3 regions of the Peribacillus sp. SIMBA_075 genome follow, and region 1 is predicted to be linked to each of the others. Evidence: riboswitches for the same ligand, from Rfam matches in the RefSeq annotation. Region 1 holds a riboswitch; each other region holds the start of a gene.
The links. A riboswitch is a leader RNA that binds a small molecule or an ion and turns the genes downstream of it on or off. The one in region 1 is predicted to bind S-adenosylmethionine.
Positions count from the first base shown of each region.

Region 2: another riboswitch for S-adenosylmethionine. It lies ahead of mtnW (2,3-diketo-5-methylthiopentyl-1-phosphate enolase); the one in region 1 lies ahead of SB775_RS25385 (YezD family protein).
Region 3: another riboswitch for S-adenosylmethionine. It lies ahead of SB775_RS19905 (ABC transporter permease); the one in region 1 lies ahead of SB775_RS25385 (YezD family protein).

Region 1 covers NZ_JAWRYN010000062.1:3,578-11,590, reverse strand. Annotated here, with positions in the region: gene cobA (uroporphyrinogen-III C-methyltransferase) at 1-332, opposite strand, end outside; gene SB775_RS25410 (DUF3906 family protein) at 352-567, opposite strand; gene SB775_RS25405 (nitrite/sulfite reductase) at 588-2,213, opposite strand; gene cysC (adenylyl-sulfate kinase) at 2,230-2,829, opposite strand; gene sat (sulfate adenylyltransferase) at 2,873-4,021, opposite strand; gene SB775_RS25390 (phosphoadenylyl-sulfate reductase) at 4,052-4,756, opposite strand; gene SB775_RS25385 (YezD family protein) at 4,943-5,059, opposite strand; SAM riboswitch class I at 5,259-5,365, opposite strand; gene ssuE (NADPH-dependent FMN reductase) at 5,646-6,179, opposite strand; gene SB775_RS25375 (TetR/AcrR family transcriptional regulator) at 6,405-6,992, opposite strand; gene SB775_RS25370 (SDR family NAD(P)-dependent oxidoreductase) at 7,165-7,911, opposite strand.
Region 2 covers NZ_JAWRYN010000005.1:138,819-146,831, reverse strand. Annotated here, with positions in the region: gene SB775_RS06545 (pyridoxal phosphate-dependent aminotransferase) at 1-1,074, shown strand, start outside; SAM riboswitch class I at 1,203-1,355, shown strand; gene mtnW (2,3-diketo-5-methylthiopentyl-1-phosphate enolase) at 1,461-2,693, shown strand; gene SB775_RS06535 (2-hydroxy-3-keto-5-methylthiopentenyl-1-phosphate phosphatase) at 2,700-3,359, shown strand; gene SB775_RS06530 (methylthioribulose 1-phosphate dehydratase) at 3,356-3,985, shown strand; gene SB775_RS06525 (cupin domain-containing protein) at 4,008-4,541, shown strand; gene SB775_RS06520 (CobW family GTP-binding protein) at 4,666-5,592, shown strand; gene SB775_RS06515 (hypothetical protein) at 5,655-5,789, shown strand; gene SB775_RS06510 (hypothetical protein) at 5,858-6,100, opposite strand; gene SB775_RS06505 (hypothetical protein) at 6,211-6,477, shown strand; gene SB775_RS06500 (YncE family protein) at 6,596-7,558, shown strand; gene SB775_RS06495 (response regulator transcription factor) at 7,564-8,013, shown strand, end outside.
Region 3 covers NZ_JAWRYN010000033.1:35,501-43,513, reverse strand. Annotated here, with positions in the region: gene SB775_RS19940 (hypothetical protein) at 681-1,148, shown strand; gene SB775_RS19935 (LPXTG cell wall anchor domain-containing protein) at 1,320-1,424, shown strand; partial or broken gene SB775_RS19930 (IS110 family transposase) at 1,615-1,756, shown strand; gene SB775_RS19925 (GNAT family N-acetyltransferase) at 1,992-2,552, opposite strand; gene SB775_RS19920 (hypothetical protein) at 2,767-2,997, opposite strand; partial or broken gene SB775_RS19915 (ATP-binding protein) at 3,339-4,436, shown strand; gene SB775_RS19910 (MetQ/NlpA family ABC transporter substrate-binding protein) at 4,880-5,719, opposite strand; partial or broken gene SB775_RS19905 (ABC transporter permease) at 5,797-5,926, opposite strand; SAM riboswitch class I at 6,019-6,129, opposite strand; gene blaI (penicillinase repressor BlaI) at 6,510-6,890, opposite strand; gene SB775_RS19895 (BlaR1 family beta-lactam sensor/signal transducer) at 6,871-8,013, opposite strand, start outside.

The DNA of each region.
Region 1 (8,013 bases):
TCAAAGCTCACTCCACTTGTGGCAAGGGCTTCCGCTTCCTCTCCGCCTCTACCGAAGACGAATGGATCGCCACCTTTCAATCGGGTGACGACTTTTCCCTTTTTTGCATACTTGATCAGGAAACGATTGATAGTATCTTGCTGCAATAAATGGTAATCCGGAAGTTTACCGCAATTAATCAACTCTACATCGGCTTTTGCATAATTTAATAGATCTTTATTGACAAGTCGATCATATAAAATGACATCAGCTTCTTGAATGCATTTTAATCCTTTTAATGTAATTAAATCTGGATCTCCGGGACCGGCTCCTACTAGATATACTTTCCCCATTTATGCAACCTGCCTTCCCTTAGAGAATCGTTTCGAATTCCGATAAAATGAAACCAGCTCCATTTTTAATTTTCTTTTTTTCGTATAATGAGATGTCGTCCACCTCAGGCATTTTCAAATAATGCTTTTCCAGCTCGATATCAACAAGTTCAAACGCCTTTTCATCTGAATCGGCAACAATGATGACATGGATTGGCTCTTCCTTGATAGTGACTTCAAATCTGTATAGATTCATGAATTGCTTACCTTCCCCTATTAAACGGCCACTTCGGCCATTATATCATCAAGCTTACTTTGTAGCTCTGCTATTCCTACCCTTTCCACAAAATCAAGGAAGGTTTCGGATAGAAGCTTTGTTTCTTTGAAAAATAGGATCAGTTCTTTCAGAACATGATAGAGCTGTTCAGCTTCCACTTTTCCTTTAAGTTTTTCATTGAACTTCCCGCCTTCATTCAGCGTTCCTCCGACGTAAATCTCAAAAGCTTCGACCATCTTTTTGTCCTGATTTTTCATTTTTATGCCTTGAAGCCCTATTTCGGCGATTGCTCTTTGACCGCAATTATTCGGACAACCGACCATATGCATCCTTACAGGCACATCGAGATCTATTTCCTTGTCCAGTGTTTCAGAAATGGTCCTCATTCGTTTTTTTGTTTCAACGAGTGCCAGGTTACAATACTCGATGCCTGTACAAGAAACGGAATAACCAATGAATTTTTTTGGTTGATATGGAAATCTTTCAAAGATGGATTCCTGTTTTAATTCCTCAAGTTTTGCATCCGGCACATTTGGAATGATTAAATTTTGAGAATTACAGTTGCGGATTTCACCATTTCCATATTTCTTCGCAAGTTCGGCAAACTCGATCACTTCGTCTGGATTTAGACGACCAACTGGTATATTGACTCCAACATAGTTCAGACCATCTTGTTTTTGTTTATGGATGCCATAGAAATAACCTGCATTCCATCCCTTCACTGCACTTTCTCCCTTTTCAGGAAGCGGCCCCGTGTATTCCAGCAATTTTCCCTTGAATTGTTCAGGACCCCAGTCAGCCACAAGGAATTTCAATCGGGAGCGATGACGCTTTTCACGGTAGCCAAAGTCACGGAATATGGTCGTGATGGCTGCTGCTACTTCGACTGTTTTTTCAGGTAAAATGAATAAGTCAAGTTCTTCTGCCAGCATCGGAACGGAGGAAAGCCCCCCGCCCACTTTTACGTGAAAGCCAACTTCCATTACTCCATCAATTTCTTTTGTAGCTGGATTGAATGAAACACAGTTGATTTCAGCATTCGAAGCATTATGGATATTGGCACTAATGGACATTTTATATTTCCTTGGAAGGTTCGAATAGTCTTCGTTAAGGCGGAAATACTCAAATACATCATTAAGGACTTCACGTGTATCAAAAATTTCGTCAGGGTCGATGCCAGCTAATGCATTCCCGATGATATTACGTGTGATATCACCGCATGCACCGGCCGTAGTCAGTCCAACCTGTTCTAAACGGCTTAAGATATCCGGGACTTGTTCGATGGTCAACCAGTGAAATTGAATGGCTTGACGGGTTGTAATATCATATACATCCCTCCCATAATCTTTAGCGATGTTAGCTAGTGCCATTTGTTGATCATAAGTTAGGATACCTCCGGGAATAACGACACGCATCATCCAGTAACCAGCTTCTTTTGGCCGTTGCAGGTATAGGCCTGCCCATTTGAACATATCCCAATTCTCTTTAGGGATGGAATCAAAACCATTTGCAGCGTAATGTGGAATATCATCGAATATCTTCAATCCGTCTTTTTCCAATTTCCAGATTTCCGTTTTATTTTTAGCGATTAGTGGATTTTCCGACCAAAATTTCTCGTAAACCATTACATTTCCTCCTTGATTAGATCGCTTTCTTTGCTGTCAAATAGCCGATTACCTGTTCAACGCATTCTTCAATGCTGTATTGGTCGGATTCTAAAATGATTTCCGGTTGTTCAGGTTCTTCGTATGGAGAGTCGATTCCGGTAAAGTCTTTAATGATTCCCTTACGCGCCTTGTCATACAGACCTTTTGGATCACGCACTTCGCACTCTTCGATCGGACATTTTATGTATACTTCAATAAACTCGCCTTCTTCGAGTAAATCACGTACAATCTGCCGATCAGCTCTAAAAGGTGATATGAAGGCGGTCAATACGAACTGCCCACTATCCACGAAGAGCTTGGAAATCTCACCTATCCGCCTGATATTCTCGGTTCGATCCTCTTCAGAAAAACCTAAATCTTTATTTAAACCATGGCGGATATTATCACCATCCAAAACATAACTTCGAATATTCCGATTATATAACTCTTTAGCGACCGCGTTAGCAATCGTTGATTTTCCGGAACCAGATAGTCCTGTAAACCAAAGAACTGTGCTTTCATGCCCGTTCTGCTTCCGGCGGAGCTCCTTGGTCAATGACGTTTCATGCCAAGTGACATTCGTACTTTTACTCATATAATAATCCCCCTCATCATGTGATCCTTCAATTTATGTCCAATCAGTTATAAACTTCATTCTTTTTTAGACCTTCGATCAACACCTCGATGACTTCTTTACGGCTAAAGGTAGCTGGAGGAATTTCTCCATTTCGCAACATTTCCCTTACCTTCGTTCCGGACAGGATGACATGGTCTTCCTTTCCATGCGGACAAGTTTTAGCTGAAGCCATATTGCCACATGCTTTACAGTAAAAACTATGTTCAAAGAATAATAGTGTGATCCCTAATTCATCCGCGTTAAAATTCCCAAAGATTTTTTGAGCATCATATGTGCCGTAATAATCGCCCACACCCGCATGATCACGTCCGACGATAAAATGGGTGCAACCATAATTTTTACGGACCATCGCATGGAAAATGGCTTCTCTTGGTCCTGCATAACGCATGGCAGCAGGGAAAACGGCAAGAGAGACACGATCCTTGGGATAATATTTATCAAGCAGCACTTTATAGCTCTCCATTCGTACATCTGCCGGAATGTCATCGGATTTAGTGGCCCCTACAAGAGGGTTTAAGAATAAGCCATCGACAATCTCCAAAGCTGTCTTTTGAATGTATTCATGCGCACGGTGAACAGGGTTCCTCGTTTGGAATCCGACAACGGTTTCCCAGCCTTTTTCAGCAAAAGCTTTCCTTGTCTCAACTGGGTCCAAATAATGGGCTTGAAATAGCGGACGCTCTATTCTCTTGACTAACTTTATTTCTCCGCCGACATATACATCCCCGCGGTTATATAAATTTCTCACTCCAGGATGCTCCCCATCATCCGTTTGATATACTAAAGTCGCTTCCAATTGTTTATCGGGAGTGAAAATATCAGAAACGGAGAGGACCCCATATGTTTCACCCTCATGAGTCAGCTTCACTTCTTCACCTATAATAAGAGATTCTGCAGCTTTTTCAGTCAAAGGCAGCGTAATCGGGATGCTCCAAACATGGCCGCTGCTAAGTCTCATATCCTTGACAACTGTCTCATAATCACTTTTCGTAAAGAATCCTTTAATTGGACTGTAGGCACCAGTGCCTATCAATTCAAGGTCACTTAATGCTATTTCATCAATTTCGATTGACTTTGTTATTTTACTAAAATCATATTTTGGTTCCCAAAGATCGATTATTGTTCCTCCGTGCGGTAGACTGATTGTCATGCTAATTTCCCCCTATGGTTTCTATTTATTTTAAGATAAATGCAATCCGCATTCTGTTTTTTGCGCTCCTTGCCAACGGCCTGAGCGTAAGTCATCGGCATTGATGGCAGGTGCCGTACACGTTTTACAGCCAATGCTCGGATATCCATTATCATGCAGGATATTATACGGAAGTCCATTTTTGTGGGCGTAACGCCAAACATCTTTCCATGTCCAATGAATGAGTGGACATATTTTAATCGATTTGAACTTATTATCCTTGTTGATATACTCGGTCAGCGCCCTTGTTTCGGATTGCTCCCTCCGCAGTCCAGAAAGCCAGGCTGTTGCCGTTGAAAGCACATCAGTAAGCGGAGTGATTTTCCGGATGTTACAACACTTATTGGAATCACTAACCCATAATTCATCTCCATATTCCGCTGCTTGTTCCTCAAGCGTCAAGGCAGGTTTCTTCATTTCGATCGAAAGCCTTGGATATCTCTTTTTCACTTGATCGATCAGTTGGTAAGTTTCCTCGAAATGTACATCTGTATCCAGGAAAACAATTTTTGCCGATGGGTTGACCTTCGCCAATAAATCCGTAAGCACGATGCCTTCAATACCAAAACTACAGGCATAAATGAGTTTGTTTCCATATTGTTCATTCGCCCATTGCAGAACTTCCAAAGCACCTTTTGTCTCACTATCTTCAGGAAATGCAGGTAAATCCCCGGTGTTGAAATTTTCATAATTTATTAATGCAGCCAACTTTATTACCCCCTCTAAGAACTTGCTCTATGTTTCACAGGTTAGAGTAACTGTAGATCAATTCCCGTTGTAATCTTCTCGAGTTATACGATCCTAGGAAAAAGAGACGAATCTAACCAATACTCTCTTTATATCAGTTAAACCCGCCTCTAGTTTTTCTAGTCAGCAGATACCTTATTTAATTCTTAGTTTTTCATTTCTTTCCATTTGAATGATTTTACCATCTTGGACAATAAGTGTAATGGATCCATATTTCATTGAATTAAGCATTTCTTGAAGTCGTTCAAATATTTCTGCAAGCTGATTCTCTTTATCCAAACCTGTTCCCCCTTTAAGGAATTCCGGAATATCTTATTTTTAGAGGCTGATTAAACGAATTTCTTAAATTTATATAATTCCTAACAACCTTACATTGCTATGGTTTGCCAATAATTTTTTCGAAAAACAAAAATCTTTCCATGATGGAAAGATTCCAAGGTAAATATTCATTACCTTATCTTCCAAAATGATCAACATTTTGTTGGATGTAGCACCTTGCATATCATGCAGGTTGCTGGACTTCAAAGGGCCAATTCCCTCCGTCGCTCTGGATAAGTTTTATTATTTTAAATATTAACATAAATTTAATCCTTGTCAATGGAGTTTTCTTATAAATTAACTTGGTTTAATATACTGGTTGAACTGTTATTTTTATACACACTATTCCATTAATGATTTTATGTTCATTTAAATACGAAAATAGACTCATTTTTTTAGTTAAAGTCTCCAAAAAAATGCGCCTATTTTCATTAATTAGCCTATTATTGACGTCTGGCATTATTCAAAAAAAAATTATTCGAATACCAGTCCTTTTGTTGAAGTCGATAGCTTGCAGCCATTAATTCCTTAATTGAATCGCTTCTACAAATTCCTGAACCTGACTTTGAACCCGATCCACTAAATTCAAATCATTAATCGGGTTTTCTGAATTCTGTTTATCTATTTCCTTATCCACAAAATATATGCCCTGCAACGGCTCGCCTTTCAATATTGAAATTAATGGTTTAAGCGCGTAGTCTATCGCCAATAAATGCCTGTTACTTCCGCCAATCATAATTGGCAGCACTGGCTTTCCCTTAAAAGCTCCTTCTGGCAGCATATCAATCAAGGCTTTCAATATGCCTGTGTAAGAGGCCTTATATACAGGTGAACCAATAATAATTCCTCTAGCTTCTTGAATTTTTTCTGAAAGCTTTAAAATTTCTTCACTATTATATTTCCCCTGGAATAAATCATCTGCTGAGAATTCCGTAATTGAGTAATAAGTTGTGGTAAATCCTTCTTTTTCAACTAAAGATTGAATATGTTTTAGTGATATGTCCGTTCTTGATGGAACCGCTGGACTTCCTGATAAAATTACGATTTCGCTCATTATAAATCCCCTCCATGTTACATGATTTCCAGATAAAATCCTCATAATGTCATATCGTGCAGCATGTATTTATCGTAATAGTCTGAAAAATATAAGTCAAATCTTACACACCTGTTTATTTAATTCACGAATTGACTTCGTCAATAAGAATGATCGCTTCCCATTCAAAAATAAAACGGTCATATTTACGGCTTGATGCTCATGCCTTTAAATATGACCGTTTTATTATGTATGATTGTTTTTCCCATGAATACCATAAACCAAAAGTTGAGCAATGCTCTTAATTCGCTCAGCAGTAAAATATGGTTCCTTTTTCTGTTGATGAATCTCATAATGAGTGGATAACGCCAATGTGAAGGAAATGATCCCTACATTAAATAGAATAATATCAGAAATATAATGTATCTCTCCGCTATCTATTCTTTTTTGTATTTCTACATGTTTGGCATTCGGCTTGAAAATCTGATCCACATATTGCTTTGAAATATCTTGATCGAATTGCGTTTCCCGAAATAATATCGAAAATTGTTCTTTATTTTCCAGAATTTTGTTTATCATGGTGCAAACGTGATTCTCCACAAGATCATCAGTAGATAGATGGCTAGTCCCGTCTTCAGACTCCTCTTTTTCATTAGGAGTAATTGTAGCCAGAAGCAAATCTTTTTTGCTTTCAAAGTATTTATAAATAGTAGCTTCGGAAACATTGCATGCAGAGGCAATTTCATTCGTTCTTGTCATGTCAAAACCTTTGGTGGCAAAAAGCGTCCGGGCTACATTTATGATTCGTTCTTTGGTTTGCTGCCCTTTTTTCAAAAATATCAACCTTCTTTTATAAAGATAAGACCGGTTTCACCAATCTATTTCCCATGATATCTCGATGGTGCTAATCGGTCAATATTACCTTTGATCTATAGAAATCAATATTCCCAAATATCATATATAGAAAACATCGTCTGAATGCGACGATGTTTTCTTTTTCAGAAAATCATTTAAAAGATGCATAGCCATCATCAACCATGACTACACTTCCATTGATTGCATCCGCTTCTTCCAAAGATAATAGATAGACAGCATTTGCGATTGCTTCGGGCTTAATTAATTTACCGCGCATTTGACTTGCATGCAATTTATCGATGATTCCCATATCCTTATAGCCTTGTATGATTGGAGTGTCAACACCGCCTGGTGCAATGCCCACTACGCGTATTCCGTAAGCACCCAATTCCAAAGCAGCTGTCTGTGTCATCATCCTTACGGCGCCTTTAGACGCTTGATAGGCGAAAGTCCCGTGGGAAGCTAAGTAGCCAAACACAGAGGCTGTATTTATAATGACACCATTGTTACCTAGTTCCTTCATTTTTCGTCCCGCTGCCATGATTCCAAAGGCCACTCCGTGCTGGTTCACACCAATCGTTTTGAAGTACCCTTCCATATCTTGATCGAGGATCATCCCACCGCCCCCGATGCCGGCATTATTAAACATGATATCGACCCTTCCGTATGCTTCCACCGCTTTATTGATTAACGCTTCAACCTCTTCAAGCTTAGAAACATCCGTTTTTACATAAATGGCCTCTCCGCCATCCGCTTTAATCCGTTCAACGGTTTCCTGTCCCATTTCATCATTAAAATCCGCAACAACGACCTTGTCCCCTTTTTCTGCGAATTTCAAGCATGCTGCTCGGCCAATTCCGCTTGCTCCTCCTGTAATAACTGCAACTCTTGCTGTCATATACATTCCCCTTTCAAGCCAAAATAAAAATGTAAGTAAATACTTACTTTTTTTATTGTAGAACTATAGAATAGTAAATTCAAGCAATATATTATTTTAATC
Region 2 (8,013 bases), on a different contig from region 1:
GATGTCATTAATTTAGGCCAGGGAAATCCTGATCAACCGACGCCTGAACATATCGTGAAAAGTTTACAGACTGCCGCTGAAAGATCGATTAATCATAAATATTCACCATTCCGGGGACATCAATATTTAAAGGATGCCGCTGCCGTCTTTTATGAACGTGAATATGGAGTCAAGCTGGATCCAAATAGTGAAGTGGCGATTCTCTTTGGAGGAAAGGCAGGTCTTGTCGAACTGCCGCAGTGTTTATTAAATCCAGGTGATACGATCCTGGTTCCTGATCCCGGCTATCCGGATTATCTTTCAGGTGTAGTGTTAGCCCAGGCAAAAACCGAATTCATGCCCTTGACAGAAGAAAATGGTTTTCTTCCGAATTACAAAGTTATACATAAAGACGTGCTTGATAAAGCCAAAATGATGTTCTTGAACTATCCGAATAATCCCACTGGTGCTTCTGCAACTGAAAGTTTTTTTGATGAAACCGTCTCCCACGCAAGAGAGCATTCAATTTGTGTGGTCCACGATTTCGCTTATGGAGCGATAGGGTTCGACGGAAAAAAACCGACAAGCTTTCTCCAGGCAAAGGGAGCGAAGGATGTAGGAATAGAAATATACACACTATCGAAAACATACAATATGGCAGGGTGGAGAGTTGGCTTCGCAATGGGGAATAAAAGTGTCATAGAGGCTCTTGAACTATTACAAGACCATCTTTATGTGAGTCTCTTCCCGGCGATACAGGAAGCAGCGGCAAGTGCATTGCTTGACTCGCAGAGCTGTGTAGAGGAATTAGTGAAGATGTATGAGGGGCGCAGGAATGTTTTCATTGAGGGATTAAGGGCAATCGGCTGGGAAGTCAAAGCTCCTGAAGCATCATTTTTTGCCTGGCTCAAGGTACCAAAAGGTTTTACGTCAGAGAGTTTTGCAGACTATTTATTAACGCATGCCCACGTAGCTGTTGCCGCAGGGAATGGATTCGGTGAATTTGGCGAGGGTTACGTAAGGGTAGGGCTTCTGACTTCGGAAGAGCGGTTAAAAGAGGCTGTGGAACGAATTCGCACACTAAACTTGTTTTGACGAAGGATTGAGTATCCAATGTATCCCACCGTTAAATGGTTAAAAACGTATTGACAAAGTATGGATTACCTGTCAGAATACAAAATAAATTCTAAATCTTTCGATACTTGTAACTATATATCAGCGTTTTCTTATTTTGAGCAGGTGGAGGGACTAGCCCTATGAAGCCCAGCAACCGACCGTAATTCCATTGTAAAATGGGGCGGAATTCTTCGCCGGATTTTCATGAAATCCACAAGGCACGGTGCTAATTCTTGCAGCCAATGGCTGGGAGATAAGAAGATGGCTTTTTAAAGCCTCTTCTTATATGAAGGGGCTTTTGCCATTTAGAGCAATGCCAGGTTAATGACTTCGAGAGTTTACTAACGTGTAATAGGAGTGATCAGATGAGCGAGATAGTCGCTACTTATTTAATTCATGACTTTAATGGAAATCATGAGAAAAAAGCAGAGAGCATTGCCTTAGGTTTGACTGTGGGGACATGGACGGACCTGCCCCAATTGGTCCAGAAGCAACTGGAAAAGCATAAGGGACGTGTAGTATCCGTAACGCCACTATCTGAAGAAGAGAGGGCAAACGGCTACTTTAATCGTAAAGTGTACCGTTCGCTAATTAAAATTGCCTATCCGGCTGGGAATTTCTCTAATGATTTACCTGCAATCCTTACGACGGTCTTCGGCAAACTTTCATTGGACGGTGAAATAAAACTGATCGACCTGGATTTTGTCGGTGCTATTCAAAAAGCGTTCCCGGGACCGCAATTTGGCATTACAGGCATAAGGGAAAAGATTGAGGTATTTAACAGGCCCCTTGTGATGAGCATCTTTAAAGGTGTATTAGGAAGGGATCTAACCTTCCATAATGAGCAACTGAAGCAACAAGCATTAGGAGGTGTCGACCTAGTTAAAGATGATGAGATTCTCTTTGACCAGGAACAGACTCCATTTTTCGATAGAATAAAAACGGGAAAAAGAATTTTGAATGAAGTCTTTGAAACCACTGGCCACCGAACTTTATATGCTGTCAATCTATCAGGGAAAACATTTGATTTATTGGATAAGGCGAAGCAAGCGGCTGAAGCAGGGGCAGATGCTTTATTGTTCAACGTTCATACATATGGTTTGGATGTATTGCAAGCCTTAAGTGAACATGATCATATCAAGCTACCGATCATGGCGCACCCCGCATATAGCGGGGCATTGGCATCTTCATCATTTTATGGGATCGGGTATCCATTATTGCTTGGTAAATTAGTGAGGTTATCAGGAGCGGATTTATCCTTGTTCCCATCACCTTATGGAAATGTCGCACTTGAAAAAAAGGAAACATTAGCGATTGCTGAAGCTCTTACAAAAGATGAGTTTTCATGGAAAAAGGCCTTCCCTGTACCTTCTGCAGGCATTCATCCGGGCATGGTTCCCAACCTGATCAAGGATTTTGGGCTGGACAGTGTCATTAATGCCGGAGGTGGAATTCATGGACACCCTGACGGAGCAGAGGGCGGGGCCAAGGCTTTCCGTTCTGCTGTTGAAGCCGTTCTCGCAGGAAAGGACCTATCAGAAGCGGCTGCTGAGGAAGAAGGACTAAAAAAAGCTCTTGTTTTATGGGGAGGCTTGTAAGAAATAATGAAACCGATCATCTTTTGCGATTTCGATGGAACGATCACCAACACAGATAATATCATTTCTATCATGAAAAAATTTGCGCCTCCGGAGTGGGAAAAGTTGAAAGACGATGTCCTTCAGCAAAAAATCAGTATATCTTCAGGGGTCGGTGATATGTTTTCCTTGCTTGATAGTGGCTTGAAGGATGACATCATTCAATATGTAAGCGAGACGGCCGGCATTCGTCCAGGATTTAATGAATTCGTTGAGTATACGAAAAAAGCCAACATCCCTTTATATATTGTAAGTGGAGGCATGGATTTTTTCATTGCCCCTCTTTTAAATGATATCTTGCCAGCAGATTCCGTTTATTGCAACAATGCATTTTTTGATAAGGAAAAGATTTATATTGAGTGGCCACATGCTTGTGATGAGCAATGTAATAATGATTGCGGTTGCTGCAAGCCATCCATTATGAGGGGAATTGCGAGTGCGGGTGATTTTAAACTCGTTATTGGAGATTCAGTAACGGATTTTGAAGCGGCAAAACAGGCCGATTTTGTCATAGCCCGTGACATGCTGCTTGAGAATTGTGATAGAGAAGGGATTCCTCATCAAGGTTTTGAGACGTTTTATGATGTAATTGCTATTTTAAAGCGGCGGGAGGAGGTAAAGGCGTGAACACACATACTGAAGAATGGCTGGAGCTAGCCGATATTAAAGCTGAACTGGCCCAAAGGGATTGGTTTATGGGAACAAGCGGGAACTTGTCCATCCGCGAGCCCAAAAGTCCTTTCTTTTATATTTCGGCAAGCGGTAAGGATAAAAGGAAGCAATCGGATTCGGACTTTTTATTGGTGGATTTAAAAGGAAAACCAGTTGAAGAAACGGAGCTAAGGCCATCGGCCGAAACTTTGCTTCATACCGTTATTTACGGGAAAACCAATGCGAACTGTGTACTCCATGTCCATACAGTTGAAAATAATGTGATATCCGAATTGTACGGAGATGAAGGTCAAGTTTCTTTTCATAATCATGAAATCATAAAAGCGACCGGACGGTGGGATGAAGATTCAGAGCTTCGGATTCCAATCATATATAATCACGCTGACATTCAACAGTTATCCGATAAGTTCAAGCAACATGTCGTAGAAGACTCTGGCGCCGTGCTGATCCGCAATCATGGAATTACGGTTTGGGGTATAAGCGGACTCGAAGCAAAAAGAATACTTGAAGCTTGCGAATTTTTATTTCAATATCAACTGTTGCTTAATCAACAAAAGGCGTTTGCAGGTTCTTTAAGATAAAAATCCTAGAGGAGGATGAATGATGGCGATGATTAGGTTCCATGAAACAAACGAGGTTATTGAAAACGGTGAACGGGTAAAAGGCTTTTTAGAAACACAAGGGGTTATTTATGAACAATGGGACATTTCGAAATTACCGGCCCATCTTGTGGAAAAATACGATCTGACAGATGCTGACAAAGAGGAAATCCTTTTAACTTTCAAATCTGAGATAGCGGAAATTTCCGAAAGAAGAGGCTATAAAGCTCAAGATATCATCACATTATCCGATGCAAATCCAAACTTGGATCAAATGCTTGAAAACTTTAAGCAGGAACACCACCATGAAGATGATGAAGTGCGTTTCATAGCAGGCGGAACCAGTATTTTTGCCATTGAGGGCAGCGATAAGCGGTGGTTTGATGTACGGCTTAATCCAGGAGATCTTATTAGTGTACCAGAATCCACACGGCATTATTTCACGCTGGCAGAAGATAGAAAAACTGTAGCTGTCCGTATTTTCGTTACAGCGGCAGGATGGGTGCCGATTTACGAAAAAGACGAAGTTCAAGCATGAATCATTGTCGAAAAACCAGCTTACGGGCTGGTTTTTTTATGTGGTTCGGGCAAGTGCTTTTAAAAGATAAGTATGATAAAATTTAACGGAATTGAATTTTACAGGATCATGGGAGCAGATACAAATGAAAACAACCGAAGTTTACATATTAGGAGGATTTCTCGGCAGCGGGAAAACGACGCTTCTACGAAATATATTAAAACAGGAAAGTGAAGCAAATAGGAAAGTGGCCGTCCTTTTAAATGAGCTCGGCAGTGTATCGGTGGACAGCGGCCTGATTGGTGATGAAGTGCCATTGAAGGAGTTGTTTGACGGCTGCATTTGCTGCACCATTCAGGATAAGCTGGAGGTTCAGCTTCATGAATTGCTAACTGAAAACAACCTGGACGCCGTTTATATTGAAACGACGGGCGCAGCCCATCCAGTTGAAGTATTGGATGGCATCATGTCGCCGCTTTTCGCCAAAAGACTGGATTATAAAGGGATTATAACGGTCGTCGATTTACTACGGTGGCGCGATCGGGAAGAACTGTCTCCACAGCTTCGGCAGTTGCTTGCTGAGCAAATCCACCATGCGGATTTCATATTATTGAATAAAGTGGACCTTGTAAGTGAGATGGAGGCAGCACAGCTGATATATTCGATACAGGCGCTTAACACCGATGCTGTTTGTTTATTGACGGAGTATGCGGCCATTTCCTTGATATCGTTGCAGCAGATGCAAAGAAAACGGCAAAATGGCCATCAAAAGCTTGATGTACACGACCATTTGCATTTAACTGCAGTGGTCCACACATTTGAGGGTGCCGTGACACAAACTGACTTTGAAGATTGGCTTAGGGGCCTTCCGGAAACGGTCTATCGAATGAAAGGATACATTTCCTTTACACATTCACAGCTCCCCCATTTATTCCAATACTCATACGGAATGCCGATGTATATGAATGAAATGATGAAAATGCCATTGAATATCGTCATTATCGGTGAAAAGTTGGATAGGAAAATTATCATCGGCCAGTTGAAGGCTTTGGAAGCGAAAGCGGCCCAATAAACGTCTGCCGCCCATTAAAAAGAAACATAAAAGGAGACTTTCTTATCAAGGAGGCGGTAATATTGCCATGGAATAAGAATGATTATCCGAATTCGATGAAAAATCTAGATGAAGATTTAGGGAAAAGGCCATTGAAATCGAGAATGCATTATTGGATGATGGATATGGGGATGGAAAAGTCATTCCAATTGCCATAGACCGCAGCAAAAATGTCGGTGGGAAAAGATTGAAAAAATGGTCAGACCATAAATGGGTCTGACCATTTTCATTGTTGCAATCCAAAGGCGGCAAATGTCTTTTCGTCTTCAATTAATCCGCAAGCAGCACATTGCACCCGAATTTCTGGACCATTATATGCTAGATGGAAAGGCTGAAGCGAATCGTTCGAATATTGTTCAACGATTTCACCGGATTGCGGATCCTTTTTAATGGGGGTTGATACTTGCTTAATGAGATTGAAGCGAGATTTATTTGTCCGGCAATTCGGACAGCGGTATACTTGAGACAATTTACTCACTCCTTTTTTTGAATTTTTTATTGCGTAATCGTAATATTAAGGTAGTCTTTACAAACTTGATTAAAAATATGTATAAATTAGTGATGGATGGAAGGGATAATATGAAAGATAATGTCAGGCAAGAAGCAGTACTGGAGGCTTATTTAAGTTTATGGAATAATCGTAAGGTGCCGGATGGAGGTGGAAGGGAAGTATTATCGGAACTCATTCGCCGCGAGCTTTTAGATGAAAATGCACACCCCCGTGCCCGGAAACCAGTACTGGAAAAGTTTTACCTCTGTATTAAACGCGTGATGGGTTCTGCGCTTTCAGAAGAAATGAAAAACGCGATCGTCATATCCTATGTCACTGAATTGGAAAGGTTATGATTCCGGTTGTGATACGGATGCTAGTTTAGAGAATATTCTTTTCCGCTTCATACTTTTTTCACAAATCATTGTTAAAATTTTAAAAAAATAGATATTTAATGAATAAGGAGCTTAAAATATGAAGTGGGGCATTGGGCTTTTTCTTGCCATCTTACTGCTTACTGGGTGTAATGGCAGTAATACATTTACAAAAATAAATAAAAGTAAATCTTTCTTGGCGACAGTCAATATCAAGGATACCTCCCTGACTTTCATAGATGAAAACTATCATCCATTTGCCAAATGGGATATTTCAGAACCATTTACCGGAGCCCTGCTCCTGGCAGACAAAGATACTATCCTGCTTTATGGAAAGGATATGGAGAAAGTCCAAGTTTACTCTTTATCAGAAGGAAAACTGATAAACAGTTGGGAAATTGGGAAAGGGATCGTCAATATGCAGTTATTACATGATGGAAAAAGCATCGTGGCAGTCAATCAATCGAATCACTCCATTTATTTTTTAAATGATGAAGGTGAGGAACAGGATGTAGTCAGTGTCGGTAAAAGCCCTTTGACCGTTCTTCAGGGTGTGCAAGCGAATCGCTTGTATGTAATTAATTTTGGAGATACCAAATGTTCAGTGATAAATCTTGAAACGAAAAAGGTTGAATTCGAATTTCCCATACATAGTTCCAGCACTGGCTCATTGCTGAGGGAAGAAAAGGATGAAATATGGATCGGAGGACACGGTCATGGAGATCAAGTGGAAGAAGATCTATATATTTATTCGGCAAAAACGGGAGAGTTGAAGAAAAAGTTGAAGGCTCCCACCATGCCGATAAAGTTCCTGGAGAATGCTGAAGGCATTTTTGTCCTTAGTCATGGCACAAGCTCCTTATATAAATTGAATGATCAATATGAGGAAGTGAAAAGCAAGGTGGTCGGCGTCAACCCTTTTGAAATGGCGAACTTTAACGAAGATGTGGTCGTAGCTGGATATGATAGTGATGAAGTGTATGTAGTGGATGCTGGAACAGTCGATGTTAAAAAAACGATCAAAGTCGGCGAAGGTCCATTCCAATTGATGTTGAGGGAGTAGTTGACATGCATGTTTACACCATTTTAGTCGTGGATGATGAAGAGGATATGCGGAATCTAGTTGAAATGTATTTGCTGAACTCAGGTTATCGATGCCTTCAAGCTGCGAATGGAAAAGAAGCCATTAGTATGGTTGAAACACATGAAGTGGATTTAATCCTACTGGATATCATGATGCCAGGTATGGATGGTTTCTCGGTATGTGAAAAGATTCGTGATAATTGGGAGATCCCTGTAATATTTGTCAGTGCGAAAGGTGAAGAGTGGGATATGGTGAAAGGGCTGAAGCTCGGCGGGGACGATTATATCGTCAAACCGTTCAATCCAGGAGAATTGGTCGCTAGGGTCGAAGCGGTATTGCGAAGGACAGGCAAACTATCATTGAAAGAAGAGGATCTAAACCAAGTGCGATTCGGTAAAATTAGCTTAAACTTACAATCCAGAACGGTTTTGGTG
Region 3 (8,013 bases), on a different contig from region 1:
GAGTAATATAGGCATTCCAGGATTAATTCTATCTTCTCTTTTAGTCATATTAGTTTTGTTTCTACTAAGAAAGCTAGTGCAACCGAAGAAAGAACTTCAACAAAAAATAAATAAACTAGAAGAAGAGGTTCGAATATTAAAAAATGACAAATAATGCTTTAACGTTCTAACGGGTGCGTTAGCTGAGATCAGAGCTGTCTTTAAGGTAGCTCTTTCTTTATGCAAATTTAGGCTTTCTCTCGTTTAATTCGTTATAAAAAATGGATAAGAGGTGAGAAACTTTGTTTTTTAAGAATAACTTGACATTTATATTCTTAATGCTTTCAATATTCAGCTTTACTTTAGGAAACGTTTTATATTTACTTTGGGAATACTCTACAATTTACGGGTCGCTTCTAGGATTTATTTTCTTGCTTTTGGCCGCAGTTTTTGCATTCAAAAGATATAAAGAAAGTACAAACAAGTAGGTTTATAATGCACTGTACGAAGAAAGTCCAATAATAGAAGGTGCTTACAACGGGTGCTTTACTTCAATAAGGGGGTTGCTTTGGGAGCACTTTCTCTTACGGAATTAACGGGGCAGTTAGTTCATTAAGAATCCACACCTATTTTGGTAATTATTTTTATAATGAAGTGGCTGATTTCAGTAGGAAGATTGCTGTTCAAGGTGGAGGATAGATATGAAAACTAAAAAGACAGTAGTGATTATTGCTTTCGGTATAATATGTATAGCTATCTTCATAAATCTATTAAAGAAGGATTTATGGGATGTAAACGAAGAGTTATTAAAAGAAGAAGTGTTATCAATTGGACATTCCGTTGAAACAATAAATTTATTAGATGTAACACCATTTGACTGGGATGTCGTATATTCCTTTGGACCATATACCCCGAAAGATGATATATATGAAATGGTAGGTTATAAATGGGATACTATTAGTGAAACTGTAAATGAAGGAATGAATCAAGTTGTATTTTTGAACGATGGAAAAGTGGTCTGCTATTTATATGGTTATCCTGAGAATAATGGATATGGTATATCTTTTGAATCTGAGAATTATAAAGATGCTGGTTATATGATTAATAATAAAGATGATGTAAATTTTCAAGTAGAAAGAAGCGACAGTGTCGTATATTTGAGAAACTAAGGAAGGATAACTACCTGGTGCTTTTTCAATAATGAAGGCTGCTACGGCAACCTTTTTCTTACGGGACTAACTGGTCAGTTTAGTTTAATAAGACTTTTAGAATCAAACTATCAGTTGAAAAACCTTTTTAGAAAAAATCTCGTATATTTATTAGAATAGGAGGAACAGGTTATGTTAGGGGATATTATATATCAAGTTATTGTTTTCGGAGGTATAGCATTAATTTTAGGTGTTTTAGGTTATTTATTTTTTAAGAGAACCAAGAAAGCTGATTAAATTTCTAATTCATGTAACGGGTGCTTTACTTCATTACCAGGAGCTGATCAGCAGCTCCTTTTCTTATAGAACTAAAGGGGCAGCATTCCTGTAATAACTGAAAATGAGGTTTGAATGAAAAAAGACCTCTTGATATGATGAATGTGTCCTAAGCTGGCAAGGACAAGAACATCTATTTGGAGGCCTTACAATGAATTATAACCAAAATCATAAAATCTCTCAAATTACTTCTGAAACCTTAATTGTCGGAGTAGAACATTTCGCCAAGCACAAACATGTCGCTAGAGCACGATTTTAGAGGATTGGAACTGGGTAAAACGTGTTTCTTTGAAAAATCTAGGTGACAATATATTCCAGTGAATTTTAGATGAGATCAAAGGAAGAATCAACGAGGTTGTTAAAGCATAAGCGTCAAATATTCCCCGCCTACATAGCACAACTTAATGTTCCTAGAACAAAAGTATACATTTATGAATTAATGTTCAAATGTGTATAGCCTTATTCATCAGATTCGTACATTAGTTCACAAATTGAATAATATTGTATTTAGAGGTTAACCGATAACGTCTACGCTTCAAGTAAATATGAAAAGTCTGCATATGATAGATCCTTTTGTAAGAGAAATAAAGTGTATTGGTCTTTCGGGATTTCATATAAATCATATACAGCACCATTTTCGTTTAATTGCGCATACATCGATTTTCTTGTTTTATTTGCTTTTATAACATAAGGAAGTTTTTCGGCAGCTTTTATGGAACGGATATTTTCTTCTCGAATCCGCATAAAAACCGTCTCAATACCTAGCTCATTAAAGAGCTCTTTAAAAAAAGCATCTTTAGCAGGTCTATTATATCCTTTTCCGTGATACGGTTTTCCAATCCAAGTACCTAAGAATCCGCAATTATCTTCTATATCGAATAAAGTAATCATACCGATTGGAATTCCCCACTCATCAAGAATAGTTCGAGAAATTAATTCGCCACGCTCTTCGGCCTCAATCGTTTGTTTTGTCATAAATAAGAATTCCTCATATGAACGAACTTTTTGGCGTACAAATGGGAAGACATCTGGATGTGCCATTAGTTCGTACAATACGTGGCTTTCATGAAGATCTCGTTTCTTAAGCATAAAATCCCTCCAATCATAAGCAAACTCAGGTGTGTTTTAGGATTTTTTTTAATAATAAGAGATAGGCAATAAGTGAAAATGCATAGCGGTTTTCACTGAATTAGAATGCTAAAGGGGGCTTTTATAGATTTTAAGATACATTGATTTTTGATAATAAGGTAAAATAAAAATATGTAAGCGACCTTGTCATTCCTATTAGGATACACAAGGTCGCTTAAACTATTTCTTCTTGATTTACCATTACTTTGTAATCTAATCCTTTCATTTTTTTATTTTTTAATACCAGTTTTAGTATTTTTCTAAGAGAAGATCCGTATTTTAAAAAAGGGACAAAGGCTAAGAATTCTTTAGAAAAAACAGAGCTTTCTTGATACTCAATGTGCATTATATTTCTCTTTATTTCATTGGCATCACCTTCTTTTAATTTAGTAAGATTAGCATACAAGAAAAATTTCATGTTGTAAATATAAAAGTCGAAATTTTCTGAAAAATATCGAAAAAAGTAGTTTTATATACTTTTTTTTAGAGAATCGGATCTATTCAGCAATTCCAAATAGTTGAGTCTAGACGGAAAAGATGGGAACTCATACCTGTCCATATGGTTAACAGGATTTATATAGAACCACTTTTTATGCTTCATGGAAAATATGAATAAATTATAAATAAGGATTCTTGCATCAAGCCCCTTTCCAATATATAATATTTAGAATATTTAGAAAATTTGAAGTGAAGGAGTGAAATTATATATCTATTCAACAATTACAAGAAAGTTATATGTCTATTCTACAATTACGAGAAAATGAGATGAAATACCGTACTCTATTTGAACATGCAACTGTTGCAATTTACCTATTAGAATTGAACGAGGATCGATTTCCAATTCGATTTCTCGACGTAAACCAAGTTGCATGTAAAAGATTAGGTTATAGTAAGGAAAAAATTCTTTCCATATCTGTTATGGATTTTCTTCCTGAAAACATTAAAACTATAAACATTATAAAAGATTTCGAAAAGGGAAAACATTACTTCACTTTGCGAGACGAATATGTTTTTAAAATAGAAGAGAAAATAGATACTGAGTTAATCATCGATATCTTTAGATTAGGTGAAAAAGAAGTTGCAATGGTTATTACTCGAGATATCACTGAACGTTTAAAAACGGAAGAGTTACTGCGAAAATCAGGGAAGCTGGATGTGGTAGGAAAATTAGCTACAGCAATAGCTCATGAAAATCCACTTACAACTATTAAAGGATTTATACAACTAATACAATCAATGAAAAATAAAGAAAATCAGTGGTACATAGATGTAATATCATCAGAAATTGAACAAATAGAAGTAATCACAAATAGATTTATGATAGTAGCTAAACCACAAGCAGTAAAGGTTCAACTCAATAATTTGAGCATGTTAGCAGAACAAGTTATAACGCTACTGCAACCTCAAGCAATGATGAAAAATATACAGATCAGAACAGAGCTTAAATCAGAAATTCCCTACATACCTTGTGAAGGAAACCAAATAAAACAAGTGTTTATCAATATCTTAGAAAATGCAATTGAAGCGATGTCAACGGGAGGAGAAATTTTGGTTCAAATCGATACACTTGATAGTCATCAAGTAAGTATTTGTTTTATCGATCAAGGATGTGGGATTCCAAGAGAACGTATCCCATATCTTGGAGAACCTTTTTATAGTATCAAAGAAAAAGGGGTTGGCTTAGGGTTAATGATCTGCTATGAAATTGTGAAAGCACATCAAGGAAAGATAGTTATTGAAAGTGAAATGAATAAAGGAACAACAGTTAATGTTATTCTTCCCATCTATTATCTTTCTTATCAAAGGATTCTTTTAATTTCTTTCATGGGAAAGGCTTTTCGGTGATTACATACGTAGGTGTCGACTAGATATGACTACTTACAAATATTGATTGGTATATCTTATCCAATATTTTATGTAATCTTTATATCACTTTTGGATTGCATATTATCACGATTTTCTTAGTTTCTTTTGACATGGAGAGGATTGACCGTGACGACGGCAATATCCACACAGAATAACTAGATGTTGATCCGTAATTCTCTCAATTAGTAGATTTTGTTTGTTTTGCATTTTAAAATTCATAGTAGGGCTTCCTCCTTAAGACTTTGAGTTTAGTTAAGTATTTATGTTTAAGAAATTTACGCTTTAAGTTTTTGTATCTTCTATTAAGCAGCTTTTTGTAAACGGATTTTTTGCTTTTCTAGTGTATAGACATAGAAGAACCCCGAGTAATGGACCTTTTTCGAAGTGTCCATTATTCGGGGTATAGTTCATGAAAGGGTGTTTTATTTAGATACTGGTATGACTGCACCTTTATATTTTTTAGTAATGAAGTCTTGTATTTCTTTAGAGCGAAGTACTTCTACTAACGCTTTTACTGTCTCTTTATTTTCATCGCCCTTACGTACAGTGATAATGTTTGCATATGGATTATCTTCACCCGATTCAACAGCGATTGGGTCTTTAAGCGGATCTAGCCCTGCATCTAACGCATAGTTCGCATTAATAACAACCGCATCACCTTCGTTGTTATTATAAATTTGAGGTAATAGGCCACCTTCTATATCTGCATTAAAAGTTAAGTTTTTAGGATTTTCTACAATATCATTAATCGTAGCTTCTGTTTTATTGATGCCTTCTTTTAGCTTAATAACGCCTTCTTTTTCAAAAATAGATAGAATACGTCCTTGTTCAGCTACAGCATTACGCATAATAACTGTACCGTTTTTTGGAAGATCTTTTAAGCTATCATACTTTTTAGAGTAAATGCCGATTGGCTCAATATGAATAGCACCCGCATTTACAAAGTCATAGTCTGGATTCTCTTTTAACACTGATTTAAGATATGGAACGTGTTGGAAATAATTTGCATCAATCTCTTTATCAGCTAACGCTGTGTTCGGAATAATATAATCTTGGAATGTTTTAATTTCTAAATCAATTCCCTTTTCCTTTAATAATGGCTTTGCCTGTTCTAAAATTTCAGCATGTGGAATGTTTGATGCACCCACAAGGATTTTCTTTTCTTTGTCTGAAGAATCTGATCCGCTGTTAGTCGTACCGCAAGCTGCTAAACTTAATACTAATGCTGAGGAAACTGCTAAAGTTGATATCCACTTTTTCATAATTCATTTCTCCCTTATCGTTTATCTATTTTTGTTGTACATATATCACCTATAAATTGAATAAAAAACAATGACTAAACATCATTATTATTGAGCTGAAACCCTTCAAGATATAACAAATTACCTAAACCACCTGCACCAACCCCCGCAACCAACTAGAAGGATTGTTGTAACTGTAATACCTGAAATTAATGCTGGCAGCAGCTCTTAGTATGTTAGTCTGTAGGGGAAAGGAAAGTTTTTTCTCCTCAAAAAAACCTTTCTACACATGAGTAGAAAGGTTGGTTAAACAATCCTTTCTCTCATCTTCCAAAGCACATTGCTTTGCAGGAATTGGCACCATATCAGTTAAATAACTGACGGTTGCCGGGCTTCACAGGGCACAGTCCCTCCACCTCTCTTGATAAGAGTCAAACATTATATTCAATTAAACGAAATATTTTAAATTCAGTAAATATAGTATGAGAGTGATCTTATCATGACCGTATGGCAGTGTCAATCAAAAAATTGTTCAATTAATTTGAATTTGCGGATGATTGCGTTAAATGTTTTATTCCTGTAGCCTTTGCGATTGCTTGTTCCAGGCCCTGCAGAAGCCTTCACTATCAAGAAGCGTGATAAAAAACATCTATTGAATTAAATTCATGCATAACTATTATTAAGACGAAAGTTCTGATTTTTTTCGTATCAAACCACACAGATCATTACATGGGAAATATGTCCGCCGTTATTTCGATTTTGACCGAAAAAAGCGATTTGGAAAAATCCCAAATCGCTTTTTTAAATATTATTACTTTTTAGGTTTCTTATTTAAAATAAAGCGCAGTTCATTGATATCATCATCAGATAGGGCATCTTCGTGAATGAATTGGACCAGCATGGATTTCATGGCCCCTCCATAGATACGTTTGATAAATGATTCGGTCTCGGCACGCTGGCACTCCTCCTGTGTATAGAGCGGGTAAAAGGTGTAAACTCTTTGATCTTTATTGACACCTACTACATCTTTTTGAACCAATCGATCGAGAAGGGTACGTATGGTTTTCGGCTTCCAATCGGTACTCTCCTGTAAGGAAACTATGATGTCATTTGCTGTTTGAGGGGCTTTATCCCAAAGCACGTTCATGATTTCCCATTCTGACTCTGATATGCTAGGAATGTTTTTCTCCATTTTTCTCCCCTCCATTTTCTTTATAGATTCCTAAATCTTTTAAAATTGATAAAGTAATTTCTCCCGCCTTGCTTCCAGATGAATCATCTTCATTTTGTATATTGGTAGCAAAGAAATAAGTATTGTTCTTCGTCTCTACGTAACCGATAAACCAACCATTGATGTTTTTTCCATTCACTGTTCCTGTACCTGTTTTTCCTGATAGGCGAGCTTCCTCATTCTTTTCTATGAGCAGTGCTTCCTTAACGGCTTGGATATGCCTTTCCTTATATCCAAATTGATTGTTATAAAAGGCTTGCAGCAGCTGGACTTGCTCGACTGGAGAAATTTTTAATGAGGATTCGTTCCAGAATTCACCCAATTCCCCAGATACATCGGAATTCCCATAGTTTATCGCTTGTAGATTGGATTGAATTGTTTCAAATCCTGTCCTGCGATCTAATTCCTGGAAATACCAGTTTACAGATTTTTGTAAAGCAGATGAGACATCCTGATCCATATTCCAAGCTTCATAGGGCTGCTCAGTCCCATCCCATGAAAGTTTGGATTCTTCGGGTGATATCACATTTGATTCTAGAGCAAATAAGGCACTATAGATTTTGTATGTGGAATCAGGTGATATCCGCAAAGTGCTTTTTTCTTCATTATAAATGCGATATTGCTGTGCGTTTTGATCATATAAAACAAAGCTTCCTTCATACCCTTTAAAGAATTGATGTAAATCCTCATAAACTGCTCCGTCATTTTTAAAATAGTATCGGTCGTTTTCCGTCGCAAATGCGAAAACGATAGGTAATTGGATTGTCAAAATGATAGTGGCCAACACATAAATAAAGACGCTTTTCCTTATTGATTTTTTTGCGGAATGCTTATAGGCAGAAATTTGTTCAATTCGTTTTTTGATTTGAAGCTTCGAACCGTTTAGTTGTGTCACTAACTGTAGATTACTTGACCGTTTTGAAAGATCCAAAAAATTAATGATAGTATTTCCATATTCACTAAAAGAGTTATCATCCAGTAACTGTAAAACAGATGTATCACATGCGATTTCCCGATCCAATCTCATTTCTCTAAAAGCAAGCCAAACAAGGGGATTAAACCAATAAATGATTTGATAGAATAA